DNA from 2 places in the Streptomyces sp. 3-6 genome. Region 2 is predicted to be linked to the other one. Evidence: riboswitches for the same ligand, from Rfam matches in the RefSeq annotation. Region 2 holds a riboswitch; the other holds the start of a gene.

Region 1 (7,062 bases), on a different contig from region 2:
CTGCCGTTCCTGCTCTTCCTGCCGGTCCGCCTCCCCGCCTGGGTGGTGCTGCCGTTCTGGGCGGCCCTGCAGTGGCTGGGGGCGGGGCAGGCCTCCGACGGGCCGGGGGTCGCCTACCTCGCACACCTGGTGGGCTTCGGGCTGGGCCTCGGCTGCGCGTGGGTCTGCTCGGGCCGGACGACTACAGTGAAGGCGCCCCCAGCTCCGGCCCCCGAGGGAGAGAACCAGCCGTGATCACCGCGATCGTCCTCATCAAGACCAGCGTGGACCGGATCCCCGAGATCGCGGAGCGGATCGCCGCGCTGGACAGCGTCAGCGAGGTCTTCTCGGTCACCGGGACCTACGACCTGATCGCCATGGTCCGGGTCCGGGAGCACGAGGACCTGGCCGAGGTCATCCCCGGCCGGATCAGCAAGATCCCGGGCGTGGAGGGCACGGACACGCACGTGGCCTTCCGTACGTACTCCCAGCACGACCTGGAGGCGGCGTTCGCCATCGGGCTGGACAACTGAGGGCCCGCCCGGACCGCAGGACGGGACGGCCCGGTCCGCCGGACCGGCGCTCCGGGGGACCGTGCCACCGGTCCGGGGAACCGTGCCGGCTCAGGCCACTGGCGCGTCCGGGACGCAGCGGCCGTCCACCGTGCGGTAGGTCCAGCGGGCGCCGTCCCGGACGAGTTCCCGCACGGCGCGGACGAACCGCTCCACGTGCTCGTCCGGGGTGCCCGCGCCGAAGCTGACCCGGACGGCGTGCGCGGACCGCTCCCCGGGCGCCGGCGCGCCGCACCCGCCCGGCTGCGGCGTGTCGCCGAGCAGCCGCGCGAGCAGCGGGTGGGCGCAGAACAGGCCGTCCCGGACGCCGATACCGTACTCGGCGGACAGCGCGGCGGCGAAGCGGGAGCTGTCGAAGCCGTCGACGACGAAGGAGAGCACCCCGACCCGGGGGGCGTCGTCCCCGAACAGGGACAGGAACCGCACCTCGGGCACGTCGGCGAGTCCCTCGCGCACCGCGCGGATCAGCCGCTGCTCGCGGGCGACGAGGGTGTCGAACCCGGCCGCGGTGAGCGCCCGGCAGGCCGAGGCGACGGCGTGCGCGCCGATGACGTTGGGCGACCCGGCCTCGTGGCGGGCGGCGTCGGTGTGCCACCGGACGTCCACTCCCCCGTCCCCGCGCCGGACGACCCGGCGGCTCGCACCGCCGCCCGCGAGGTACGGCTCGGCCTCCCGCAGCCAGTCCGCCCGCCCGGCGAGCACCCCCGTGCCGAAGGGGGCGTACAGCTTGTGGCCCGAGAAGGCGACCCAGTCGACGTCCAGGTCCCGCACGCTCAGCGGGTGGTGCGGGGCGAGCTGGGCGGCGTCCAGGACGATCCGGGCGCCGTGCGCGTGGGCGGCGGCGGCCAGTTCGCGCACCGGCCACAGCTCGCCGGTGACGTTGGAGGCGCCGGTGACGCAGACCAGCACGGGCCCGTACGGCGCGCGGGCGGCGAGGGCGCGCTCCAGGGTCTCGACGGCCTGCCCGGGGCTGCCCGGCGCGTCCAGGACGGTGACGTCGGAGCGCCGCCAGGGCAGCAGGGCGGCGTGGTGCTCGGTCTCGAAGACGAAGACCCGGCAGCCCTCGGGCAGCGCGCCGGCGAGCAGGTTGAGGGAGTCGGTGGTGGACCGGGTGAAGACCACCTGGTCGGCACGGCGGCAGTCGAGGAACGCGGCGACGGTCCGGCGGGCGTCCTCGAACAGCTCCGTGGAGAGCCGGGAGAGGTACCCGGCGCCGCGGTGGACGCTGCCGTAGTACGGCGCGTAGGCGGCGACGTCGTCCCAGACCTGCTGGAGGGCGGGCGCGCTGGCGGCGCAGTCGAGCGCCGCGTAGGTCACCTCGCCGCCGGTGACCAGCGGGACGGTGACGTCCCGGCCGAGGACGGGCAGCGGGCCGCGGTCCCCCGGGGCGACGGGGCCGACGGGGCCGACGGGGCCGACGGGGGCCGGGGCGCTGGCAGCGAACGCGGTGGCGACGGCGGTGACGGACATGCTGAACTCCCTTGGGTGGCACGCCGGTTCACCGGGCGAGCAGCGGTGGCTCCAGCCCGGCGGGACGGCGGAAGGAACGGCGGACAGCCGAAAGAGGGGCGAAGAAGCGGACGGCGGAGGGAACGCGGAGGCGGGGCGCTTCGGCCCTACGACATTCGCCGGCTCACGGGAGACTCCTCGACGACCAGGACCCCTGGTGTCGCGAGGGGTCCGCGCTTGCCGTGGACCCTGCTGTCCACGGCCTGGTCCTCACCCGGGGCACCCCGCCACGGACGGAGGGTTGCCGGACAGCCGGCCGGGGCCTGATGGCTGTCACTCATGACCTGCACAGGAACGTACGGCACGAAAACGGGGTCCCGCAACCCGGTTCCGGATCGCGGGACCCCGCACGTGCGGTGGTTCAGGCGTTGCTGACGGCCACCCACCGGTCCAGGACGCGCCGGGCCGACCCCGAGTCGATCGACTCGGCCGCCTTCTCCATCCCGGCGCGGATCTGCTCCGTGAGGGTGCCCGTGCCGGGCTCCAGCGCCACCAGCGCCGCCGCCGAGTTCAGCAGCACGGCGTCGCGCACCGGGCCGCGTTCGCCGTCCAGCAGCCGCCGGGCGACCTCCGCGTTGTAGGAGGCGTCGGCGCCGCGCAGGGCCGCGACGTCGACCAGGCCGAGGCCCACCTCGCGCGGGTCGAACACCTCCTCGGTGACCGTGCCGTCCCGGACCACCCAGACCCGGGAGGTGCCGGTCGTGGTCAGCTCGTCCAGGCCGTCGTCGCCGCGGAACACCAGCGAGGAGTGGCCGCGTCCGGCGAACACCCCGGCCATGATGGGCGCCATCCGCGCGTCGGCGACCCCGACCGCCTGCGCGGTCACCCGGGCCGGGTTGGCGAGCGGGCCGAGGAAGTTGAACACCGTGCGGATGCCCAGCTGGCCGCGCGCCGCCGCCACATGACGCAGCGCCGGGTGGAACTTCACCGCGAAGCAGAAGGTGATCCCGGCCTCCTCGGCGACCTCGGCGATCCGGCGCGGGGTCAGCTCCAGGTTGACGCCGAGCTTCTCCAGCACGTCGGAGGCGCCGGACGCGGAGGAGGCGGCCCGGTTGCCGTGCTTGACGACCTTCGCGCCGGTGCCGGCGACGACGATGGAGGACATCGTGGAGATGTTCACCGTCTTGGCGCCGTCCCCGCCGGTGCCGACGATGTCGACGGTGGCGCCCGGTACCTCGATCACGTTGGCGTGGTCGTACAGGGCGCGGACGCAGCCGGCGATCTCCTCGACGGTCTCGCCCTTGGCGCGCAGGGACACCGCGAAGCCGGCGATCTGGGCGTCGGTGGCCTCCCCGCGCATGATCAGGTCCATCGCCCAGGCGGTGTCGTCGGCCGACAGGTCACGGCCCTCCAGCAGGCCGTTCAGCAGGGCGGGCCAGGAGCGGCCCGCCGCGGTGTCGCCTCCAGCGGGGGTCACAGCGCTCATCAGCCGCTCCTGTTGTCGTCACACGCGTCTTGCCTCCCACCCTATCCAGCCCCGGGCACGGCGAAGGCCCCCGTCCGCGTTCCGGACGGGGGCCTTCGCCGTGGTGTGGCGACGCTTCGCTCAGCGGTGCGAGGGATCAGTGGTGGCCGTGGCCGCTGGTGATCTCCTTGTACTCCTCGGCGGTCGGCTTCGGAATCTGCGACTCCTCGCCGTAGTACGCCTTGCTGAGCTTGGCCCGCAGCTTCTCGGTGGCCTTGACCTTGCGCTCGACGCCGTTCTCGTCGACCGTCGGGCCGATCTCCGCCGGCTTGTACTGCTCGTGCGCGGTGAGGGTGTGGAGCTGCTCCTGGCTGAGCGGCTCGTGCACCTCGATGAACTCACCGTGCGGCAGGCGCTTGATGATGCCGGCCTCGCGGCCGTGCAGCACCTTGTCCTTGTCGCGGCGCTGGAGGCCGAGGCAGATCCGCTTGGTGATGATGAACGCCACCACCGGGCCGAGGAAGAACCCGATGCGCACGAACCAGGTGACCGCGTTGATCGACAGGTGGAAGTGGGTGGCGATGATGTCGTTTCCACCGCCCACCAGCATGATCAGGTACGCGGTGATCCAGGCGACGCCGAACGCGGTCCGGGTCGGGGCGTTGCGCGGGCGGTCCAGGATGTGGTGCTCGCGCTTGTCCCCGGTGATCCAGGACTCGATGAACGGGTAGAGCGCCAGGATCCCGAGGAACAGACCGAACAGCGCCAGGGGGATGAACACGCCCAGGACCAGGGTGTGGCCCCAGAAGTTGATCTCCCAGCCCGGCATGGCGCGGACCAGGCCCTCGGCGAAGCCCATGTACCAGTCCGGCTGGGCACCCGTCGAGACGAGGTCCGGCCGGTACGGGCCCAGGTTCCAGATCGGGTTGATGGTGACCAGGCCGGCGATCAGCGAGATGAAGCCGAAGACCAGGAAGAAGAAGCCTCCCGCCTTGGCCATGTACACCGGCAGCAGCGGCATGCCGACGACGTTCTTGTTGGTCCGGCCGGGACCCGCGAACTGCGTGTGCTTGTGGTAGAAGACCAGGATCAGGTGGGCGACCACCAGACCCAGCATGATGCCCGGCAGCAGCAGGATGTGGATCGAGTAGAACCGGGCGACGAAGTCCGTCCCCGGGAACTCCCCGCCGAACAGGAACATCGAGATGTACGTGCCGACGATCGGCACGGACAGGATCGCGCCCTGCGTGAAGCGGACACCCGTACCGGACAGCAGGTCGTCCGGGAGCGAGTAGCCGGTGAAGCCGGTGAACATGCCCAGCACGAACAGCAGGAAGCCGAACAGCCAGTTGATCTCACGCGGCTTGCGGAACGCGCCGGTGAAGAAGACGCGCATCATGTGCACGAACATGCCGGCCAGGAAGATGACCGCGGCCCAGTGGTGGATCTGCCGGATGAGCAGGCCACCGCGCACGTCGAAGCTGATGTCCAGGGTCGAGGCGTAGGCCTGCGACATCAGCTGGCCCTGCATCGGGACGTAGCTGCCGTGGTACTCCACCTCGGCCATCGACGGGTGGAAGAACAGCGTCAGGTACACACCCGTGAGGATGATGATGATGAAGCTGTAGAGGCAGATCTCACCGAGCATGAAGGACCAGTGGTCCGGGAAGATCTTCCGCATGTTGGCCTTGGCCAGGGAGTAGATCCCCAGCCGGCCGTCGGCCCAGTCGGCGACGCGCTCGCCGGCCGGTGCCTTCCCGCGAGAGCGGGAGTCGGTGGTCGTCGTGGTGCTCATCCGCGCTCCCAGAATGAAGGGCCGACGGGCTCGTCGAAGTCGCTCTGCGCTTCGAGGTAACCCTCGTCGTTCACGCCGATGCGCAGCTGCGGCAGCGCGTGACCGGCGGGACCGAAGATCACCTTGGCGCCGTCGGAGAGATCGAAGGTGGACTGGTGGCAGGGGCACAGCGCGTGGTGCGTCTGCTGCTCGTACAGGGAGATCGGGCAACCGACGTGGGTGCAGATCTTCGAGTACGCGAGGATGCCCTCGTGCGACCACTCCAGGGCGCGCTTGTCCTTGATGTTCTCCGGCTGGATCCGGACGAGCATCAGCGCGGCCTTGGCGATCTCGTTCTGGAACCCGTGCTCGTGCGGGTCCAGGCCCTCGGGCTGGGCGAAGGTGAGCGAGCCGACGATGATGTCCGAGGGACGCAGCGGCTCGTTGGTGTTCTGGTTGATGAGCAGCTTGCCCTTCGACCAGGCGGTGTGGCGCAGCTTGTCCTCGGGCAGCGGGCCGAGGTCGCGCAGCAGCACGACACCGGACAGCGGCACCAGGGTCAGCGCGCCGAACATCGTGTTGCGGATGAGCTTGCGGCGGCCGATGGCCGACTCCTTGGCGCCCTGCCGGAAGTCGTCCATGACCTTGGCCTTGACGTCCGGCGCGGCCTGGATCGGGTGCCGTTCGTCGGTGAGCTCCACGTCCGACATCAGGGTGCGGGCCCAGTGCACGGCGCCGGCGCCGATGGCGAACAGCGCGATGCCGAGCGTCACGCCGAGCGCGAAGTTCAGCGCGCTGATGTGGCCCAGCGTCCAGATGTAGACGGTCTTGTCGACCGGGATCGCCACGAAGGCGGCGATGAAGCCGATGGTCGCCAGCATCGACACCGTGAACATCAGGGCGACCGTGCGCTCGGACCGCTTGGCGGCCCGCTCGTCGATGTCCTGGATCCGGTGCTCGTGGGGCGGCAGCCCCGGGTCGGCGAACGGGTCCTTGGGATCCGTGACGCCGACGGTGCCGTGAGCGGTGTCCTGCGCGGTGGGCAGGTTCTCTTCGGGAATGTCTTGGCTACTCATGACTTCTTGGCCTTTGCGGTCCGAGCGGCGACCCACACAGCGACGGCGATCAGCCCGCCGAGGCCGAAGACCCAGCCGAAGAGGCCTTCGGCGACCGGGCCCAGCGAGCCCAGCGCGAGGCCGCCCGGGCTCTCGGAGTCGTCGCTGTTGACCTCCTGGAGGTACGCGATGATGTCCTTCTTGTTCTGCACCGTCAGCACGCTGTCGGGGAACGAAGGCATGTTCTGCGGGCCGGTGAGCATGGCCTGGTACACGTGCTTCGGGTCGACGTCCTCGAGGTCCGGAGCGTACTTGCCGTGCGTCAGGGCGCCACCCTTACCGGTGAAGTTGTGGCACTGCGCGCAGTTGGTGCGGAACAGTTCACCGCCCTTGGCGATGTCGGCGCCCTGAGGGCCGTACTCCTCCTCCGTCGGGACGGCGGGACCGGCGCCCAGCGAGGCCACGTAGGCGGCCAGTTGGTCGATCTCGGCCTGGCTGTACACGGCCGGCTTCCGCGGCGCCTGGGCGCTCTGCGAGGTGGCGGCCGGCATGCGGCCGGTGGCCACCTGGAAGTCCACGGCGGCGGCGCCCACGCCCACCAGGCTCGGCCCGTCGGAGGTCCCCTGACCGCCGGTGCCGTGGCAGCTGGCGCAGCCGACCGCGTAGAGCTTCTTTCCCTCCTCGATGGTGAGGGACTGGGCGGTTTCTTCGGCCTGCGCCTTGTCCGCGGGCGCGAACACGGCGTACAGCCCCCCGGTGCATGCCAGC
Region 2 (7,062 bases):
GCGAGGGTCGTCCCCTCGGCGTTCACCTGGGCCTGCCCACCGGTGTAGGTACGCAGGATGGTCGGGATGCGGACGGTCACGCTCATGCGAGGCCAGCCTCTCGGAAGGAGTCCAGGGTGGGGCGGATGGTGGCGGTCAGGCCGGTGCCGGCGACCGCGTCGAGGGTCTTCAGGCCGTCGCCGGTGTTGAGGACGACGGTGGTCAGCGAGGGATCCAGCAGGCCGCTCTCGACCAGCTTGCGGGTGACGCCGACGGTCACCCCGCCCGCCGTCTCCGCGAAGATGCCCTCGGTGCGCGCGAGCAGCTTGATCGCGTCCACGACCTGCTCGTCGGTCACGTCCTCCACCGCGCCACCGGTGCGGCGGGCGATGTCCAGGACGTAGGGGCCGTCGGCGGGGTTGCCGATGGCGAGCGACTTGGCGATGGTGTCGGGCTTCTGCGGGCGGACGACGTCGTGCCCGGCCTTGAAGGCGGCCGAGACCGGGGAGCAGCCCTCCGCCTGCGCGCCGAAGATCCTGTACGGCCGGTCCTCGACCAGCCCCAGGTCGATCAGCTCCCGCAGCCCCTTGTCGATCTTCGTGAGCTGGGAGCCGGAGGCGATCGGGACGACGATCTGGTCCGGCAGCCGCCAGCCGAGCTGCTCGCAGATCTCGTAGGCGAGCGTCTTGGAGCCCTCGGCGTAGTAGGGGCGCAGGTTGACGTTGACGAAGCCCCAGCCCTCGCCGGCCGGGTCGCCGATCAGTTCGGAGCAGAAGCGGTTGACGTCGTCGTAGTTGCCCTCGATGCCGACGAGTTCGCCCCCGTAGACGGCGGCCATGACGACCTTGCCCTGCTCCAGGTCGTGCGGGATGAACACGCAGGAGCGGAAGCCGGCCCGGGCGGCGGCGGCGCCGACGGCGCCGGCCAGGTTGCCGGTGGAGGAGCAGGACAGGGTGGTGAAGCCGAAGGCGCGGGCGGCCTCCAGGGCCTGGGCGACGACCCGGTCCTTGAAGCTGTGCGTCGGGTTGCCGGAGTCGTCCTTGACGTACAGCCCGCCGGTGACGCCGAGTTCACGGGCCAGGTTGTCCGCCTTGACCAGCGGGGTCCAGCCGGGGTTGAGGTTCGGCTTGCCGGCCACGTCCGCGGGGACGGGCAGCAGGGGCGCGTAGCGCCAGATGTTCGCGGGTCCCGCCTCGATGCGCCGGCGCAGCTCCCCGGCCTCGTAGGACGAGAAGTCGTAGGCGATCTCCAGCGGGCCGAAACACTCCTGGCAGGCGAAGACGGGTCCGAGCGGGACGCGGTGGCCGCACTCGCGGCAGGACAGCGCGGCGGCGGGACCCAGGTCGACGGCGGGGGAACCGGCGGAACCGGCAGAGTCGGCGTTGCTTGCAACGGTCTGCACAGCCATGTGAGGCGAGGCCCTTTCTCCTCATCTTCCTCACGACGCATCTCGCCGTGAGACGGATTTGGCACCTTCCCTAGCCGGGAGCCTCGCCACGTCCGTGTGACAAGAACCGACTGGAGGGTTGCCGGGGCTTCAACGGGCCGTATCCCTCTGCCCCTCTGGATGAGCGGTGTTCAGTTGTCGCGGCGGCGACCCCGGCATGCGGGGACCGTGCGCGTTGTTCAAGACTGTAACCGACGCCCCGGGCGGTTGAGACAGTCGTCCGAAGCGCGAGATGGATCACAGGACCGGACCGGAGTGAGGAGCCGCAGACCGTGCTGGAAGAAGTCGAGCGCTGGCTGATCGACCGGTCCTGGTCCGTGGCCGACCGCCCCCTCCACGCGCTCCTGGCCGCGAAACGCGCCTCGGGGCAGACGGTGAGCGTGGTGCTGCCCGCGCTCGACGAGGAGGCCACCGTCGGCGACATCGTGGCGGTGATCCGGCACGACCTGATGCTCCAGGTGCCGCTGGTCGACGAGATCGTCGTGGTCGACTCCGGCTCGACGGACGGCACCGCCGAGGCCGCCGCGGCGGCCGGCGCCACCGTGGTCCACCGGGACGCGATCCTGCCCCGCATCCCCGCCGTGCCCGGCAAGGGCGAGGTGCTCTGGCGCTCCCTGCTGGTCACCCGCGGCGACATCGTCTGCTTCGTCGACGCCGACCTGCGCGACTTCTCCTCCGACTTCGTCACCGGCATCGTCGGTCCGCTGCTCACCGAGCCGGACGTGCAGCTGGTCAAGGCCATGTACGACCGTCCCCTGGGCGCCGCCGCCGGGCAGGGCGGCCGGGTCACCGAGCTGATGGCGCGCCCGCTCCTCAACATGCACTGGCCGCAGCTCGCCGGTTTCGTCCAGCCCCTCGGCGGCGAGTACGCGGCCCGCCGCTGCCTGCTGGAGCAGCTGCCCTTCCCGGTCGGCTACGGGGTCGAGCTCGGCATGCTGGTCGACGCCCTGCACCTGGCCGGGCTGGACGCCCTCGCCCAGGTCGACGTCGGGGTGCGCAAGCACCGCCACCAGGACGGGCGGGCGCTCGGCCGGATGGCCGCCGCCATCTACCGCACCGCCCAGCTCCGCCTGGCCCGCGGCCACCTGATCCGGCCCGCCCTCACCCAGTTCGAGCGCTCCGACGACGGCTTCGAGCCGCGCACCTACTCCGTCGACACCGAGGAACGCCCGCCCATGCGGGAGATCGCCGAGTACCAGGCGCGCCGGGTGGCCTGATCCTCGACGTTTGGGATTCCGGAGGCCGGGCTAGGTTGGTGCGTATGGCTTCCACGCATGCTGCTCAGGCTGGTCAGGGTGCCCAGGTGCTGGTCGCGTCGAACCGCGGGCCCGTGTCGTACACGGTGGACGAGGACGGTGCGCTGCGGGCCCGACGAGGTGGCGGCGGACTGGTGTCCGGGCTGTCCGCGATCGGCTCGGACGCCGACGCCCTGTGGGTCTGCTCGGCCCTCTCCGACGGCGACCGCGAGGCCGTGCGGCGCGGGGTCGGCGAGGACGGCGTGCGGATGCTGGACATCCCGGCCGACGTGCACGCCGACGCCTACAACGGCATCGCGAACTCGGTGCTGTGGTTCGTGCACCACATGCTCTACCAGACCCCGCTGGAACCCGTCTTCGACGCGGAGTTCCGCCGCCGGTGGGCGTCGTACGAGACCTACAACCGGGCCTTCGCCGAGGCGCTCGCCGAGGCGGCGGCGCCGGGCGCGGCCGTGGTGGTGCAGGACTACCACCTGACGCTCGTCCCCGGCATGCTCCGCGAGCTCCGCCCCGACCTGCGCATCGGCCACTTCTCGCACACCCCGTGGGCACCGCCGGAGTACTTCCGGATGCTGCCCGACGACATCGCCGCCCAGGTGCTCGGCGGCATGCTGGGCGCGGACCGGCTCGGCTTCCTCACCCGGCGCTGGGCGGACGCCTTCACCGCCTGCTGCGAGCAGTTCGCCGGCGGCCTCGGCGGCACCCGCGTCGGCGTGCACGGCCTCGGTGCCGACGCGGACTTCCTGCGCGCCCGTTCCCACGAGCCGGACGTCGAGGAGCGGATGGCCGCGCTGCGCGAGGAGATCGGCACCGCGCCCGACGGCACCCCGCGCCGCACGATCGTCCGGGTGGACCGCACCGAGCTGTCGAAGAACATCGTGCGCGGCCTGCTCGCCTACCGGCAGCTCCTCGACGACCACCCCGACTGGCGCGAGCGGGTCGTGCACGTCGCCTTCGCCTACCCCTCCCGCCAGGACCTCGCGGTGTACCGCGACTACACCGCCGAGGTGCAGCGGGTCGCCGAGGAGATCAACGAGCGGTACGGCACGCCCGGCTGGCGTCCGGTCGTGCTGCACGTCAAGGACGACTTCGCCCGCTCCCTGGCCGCCTACCGGCTGGCGGACGTGGCCCTGGTCAACCCGGTGCGGGACGGCATGAACCTGGTCGCCAAGGAGGTCCCGGTGGTCTCCGACACCGGCTGCGCGCTGGTGCTGTCCCGGGAGGCGGGGGCGCACGAGGAACTGGGCGAGGACGCGATCACCGTCAACCCTTACGACGTGACCGGGACCGCCCGCGCCCTGCACGAGGCCCTGACGATGGGCCCGGCCCAGCGCACCGAGCACAGCAAGCGCCTGGCCGCCGCCGCGACCGCGCTGCCGCCCGCCCAGTGGTTCGTCGACCAGCTGGACGCCCTGCGGGAGCAGGGCCCCGCCTGATCCCGGGCCCGGGCCTGGGCCCCGGCCCTCGGCCTGGGCCTTGATCCGCCGGGCGCGGGAGCCGGGCGCCGGGCCGGCACGGCCCGGTGCGGCCCGACGCGCACCCGGGGACGATCCGGCCGGTCTGCGGGTCGGGGCCACTCCGAGCCCGGCCCTGCGGGGCCGGTGGCCGTCCGGGACCGAGGTGCGCGACGACGGTCGTCCGTGCCTGCCTGCGCGCCGACGTCGGGCCGGGCAGACGTGGCACCGGGCGTGCGTGGCACCGGACGGCCGGGCAGGCGTGGCACCGGACGGACGTGGATAGGTTGGCCGTATGGGCAGCCACACCGCATCCACGGATCCGCATGCCGTCCCCGACCTGCCGACGCCCGTCACCCGGGCCGGGCGCGAAGGGCTCGACGCCCTGCTCGCCCGGCCGGGCGGGGCGCTGATCGGCCTCGACTTCGACGGCACCCTCGCGCCGATCGTGCCCGACCCGGACCGGGCGCGGGCCCACCCCGGCGCCGTGCCGGCGCTGACCGCGCTCGCCCCGAAGGTGGCCTCCGTCGCGGTGATCACCGGCCGCCCGCCCGCCGTCGCGGTCCGCAACGGCGGTTTCGCGGGGGTCGCCGGGCTGGAGCACCTGGTCGTCCTCGGCCATTACGGCGCGGAGCGCTGGGACGCCGCCACCGACACCGTCACGGCACCCGAACCGCACCCCGGGGTGGCCGCCGTGCGCCACGAGCTGCCCGGGCTGCTGGAGGGGCTGGACACGGCGCGGGGTGCCCGGGTCGAGGAGAAGGGCCGGGCGGTCGCCGTCCACACCCGGCGGGCCGCCGCACCGCAGGCCGCCTTCGAGGCCCTGCGCGAGCCGCTGACGGACCTGGCGACCCGGCACGGGCTGATCGTGGAGCCGGGCCGGATGGTGCTGGAGCTGCGCCCGCCGGGCATGGACAAGGGCGTCGCCCTCCGGGAGTACGCGCGGGAGACCGGCGCCGGGTGCGTCCTCTACGCGGGCGACGACCTCGGCGACCTCCCGGCCTTCGCGGCGGTGGACGAGCTGCGCTCCGACGGCGTCCCCGGTCTGCTGGTGTGCAGCGGCAGCGACGAGGTCCCCGAGCTGCGCGACCGCGCGGACCTGGTGGTGGACGGCCCGGCGGGCCTGGTGGACCTGCTGACCGCGCTGGCCGGGCGCATGGCCTGACGCGCACGCGGGCGGGCCGCCCGGCGCGGCCGGCCCGTCCCCGGCCCGCCGACCCCGCGGCCCCCGGCCCCGCGGCCCCGGCCCCGCCGCTCAGCGCTCCGCGCGCCGGGCCTCCCGTATGCGGCGCAGGCGGTTGACCGTGACCGGGTCGTGGGCCAGGGCGTGGGGGTCGTCGAGCAGGGCGTTGAGCAGCTGGTAGTAGCGCACCGGGGCCAGGCCCAGGCGTTCGCGTATCGCGCGCTCCTTCGCGCCGGGGCCGGGAAAGCCACGGCGTTCCAGCGCGAGGATGTCCTGCTCGCGCCGGCCCAGTCCGGCCGCCGGCCGGGCCGTCCCCGATTCCTCGTCCATGTCCCGCACCGTAACCCCCGCCACCGACAACGGCCCGGGCCCGGCGGCCCAGGAGGCCCCCACGGGTGTCCCGGAGGCTCGCCCGGTAACCGCCGGGGGCGCCGTCACCGGTCGCCGCCCTCCGTGCGGGTGGCGGTGGCCTGGAGGCCGGAGAGGACGACGGCGGGGCTGCCGCCGGGGGCGACGGCCTTGCCGATCTGCTTCTTGATCTGCGCGTTGACGGCCGCCCAGGAGGTCTCGCCGACCGGGTACAGCTCGGACGTCCCGAGCTGGTCGAGGAAGGGCTTGAGATCCTTGTCGTCGGCGGACTCCGCCATCACGCGGGACGCGGACTGGGTGACCGGCAGCAGGTTGTAGGTGCGGGAGAACGTCAGCACGTTCTTCTCGCTGTAGACGGCGTCGAGGAAGTCGCCGATCGCCTCGCGGTGGCCGTTCTCCTTGAAGGCCATCATCCAGTCGGAGACGCCGAGGGTGGCCCGGCTCTCCCCGTCGACGCCGGGCGTGGGCACCATGCCGTACTCCACCCCCTTCCGCTCGGCGAGCTTCATCAGCGAGGGGTGCCCGTTGAGCATGCCCACGTCCCCCGCGGCGAAGGCGGCGAAGGCGTCCGCCCGGTCCAGCTCGCCGGGGGCGACGGGGCCGGTGAGACCGGCGCCGACCAGTTCGTCCTTCAGCCAGGTGAGGGTGTCGACGTTCTCGACGGAGTCGATGGTGTAGGCGCCCCGGTCGTCGGTGTAGCCGCCGTCGCCGCTGAGCAGCCACTGCATCGTCTCGGCCTGCGCCTCCTCGGGCCCGAGCGGCAGCGCGTAGGGGTACTTCACGCCCTCGGCCTTCAGCTTCGTGGCGTTGTCGACGAGGTCGTCCCACGTCTTCGGCGGGGTGAGCCCGGCCTCGTCGAAGAGGTCCTTGTTGTAGAACAGCACGCGGGTGGAGGAGGCGAAGGGCACCCCGTACTGCACCGAGGCGACCTTGCCGGCGTCCGTCAGCTGGGAGAGGAGGTCGGCCTGGACGGGGATGGAGAGCACCTCGCGCGCCTTGTACAGCAGGCCCTGCTGCGCGTAGTCGGCGTACGCGCCGATCTGCGCCAGGTCCGGCGGGTCGCCCGCGTCGACCATCTCCTTGACCTTGCGGTCGACGTCGTTCCAGGAGTAGACGCTGACGTCGACCTTCACGCCCGGGTGCCCGGCCTCGAAGTCCTCGACGAGTTCCGCCCAGTACTTCCGGGTGCTGTTGGCCGAGCTGTCCCCGTAGTCGGCGGCGACCAGCTTCAGCGTCACGCCGGAGGAGTCACCGCCACCGCATCCGCCGAGGACTCCGACGAGTCCCAGTGCGGAGACCACCGCGATCGCCCGTGTCCTGACCCGCCGCTGCACTGCTCACTGCCCCAACCCCGGCGACCGGGTCGCCGTTCGA

The links. Region 2 has a riboswitch for S-adenosylmethionine ahead of thrC (threonine synthase). Riboswitches for the same ligand answer to the same signal wherever they lie in the genome.
Region 1: linked by a shared signal. The riboswitch ahead of AC02VZ_RS02650 (aminotransferase class V-fold PLP-dependent enzyme) and the one ahead of thrC (threonine synthase) in region 2 are both predicted to bind S-adenosylmethionine.

The regions. Positions count from the first base shown of each region.
Region 1 is NZ_JBWHZP010000001.1:642,728-649,789, reverse strand. It holds gene AC02VZ_RS02660 (rhomboid family intramembrane serine protease) at 1-234, shown strand, start outside; gene AC02VZ_RS02655 (Lrp/AsnC family transcriptional regulator) at 231-512, shown strand; gene AC02VZ_RS02650 (aminotransferase class V-fold PLP-dependent enzyme) at 603-2,021, opposite strand; SAM riboswitch class IV at 2,229-2,345, opposite strand; gene trpD (anthranilate phosphoribosyltransferase) at 2,422-3,486, opposite strand; gene qcrB (cytochrome bc1 complex cytochrome b subunit) at 3,623-5,260, opposite strand; gene qcrA (cytochrome bc1 complex Rieske iron-sulfur subunit) at 5,257-6,315, opposite strand; gene qcrC (cytochrome bc1 complex diheme cytochrome c subunit) at 6,312-7,062, opposite strand, start outside.
Region 2 is NZ_JBWHZP010000015.1:38,010-45,071, forward strand. It holds gene AC02VZ_RS19575 (MoaD/ThiS family protein) at 1-86, opposite strand, end outside; gene thrC (threonine synthase) at 83-1,387, opposite strand; SAM riboswitch class I at 1,406-1,553, opposite strand; gene AC02VZ_RS19585 (glucosyl-3-phosphoglycerate synthase) at 1,699-2,643, shown strand; gene AC02VZ_RS19590 (alpha,alpha-trehalose-phosphate synthase (UDP-forming)) at 2,688-4,118, shown strand; gene otsB (trehalose-phosphatase) at 4,432-5,301, shown strand; gene AC02VZ_RS19600 (DUF3263 domain-containing protein) at 5,392-5,649, opposite strand; gene AC02VZ_RS19605 (extracellular solute-binding protein) at 5,754-7,022, opposite strand.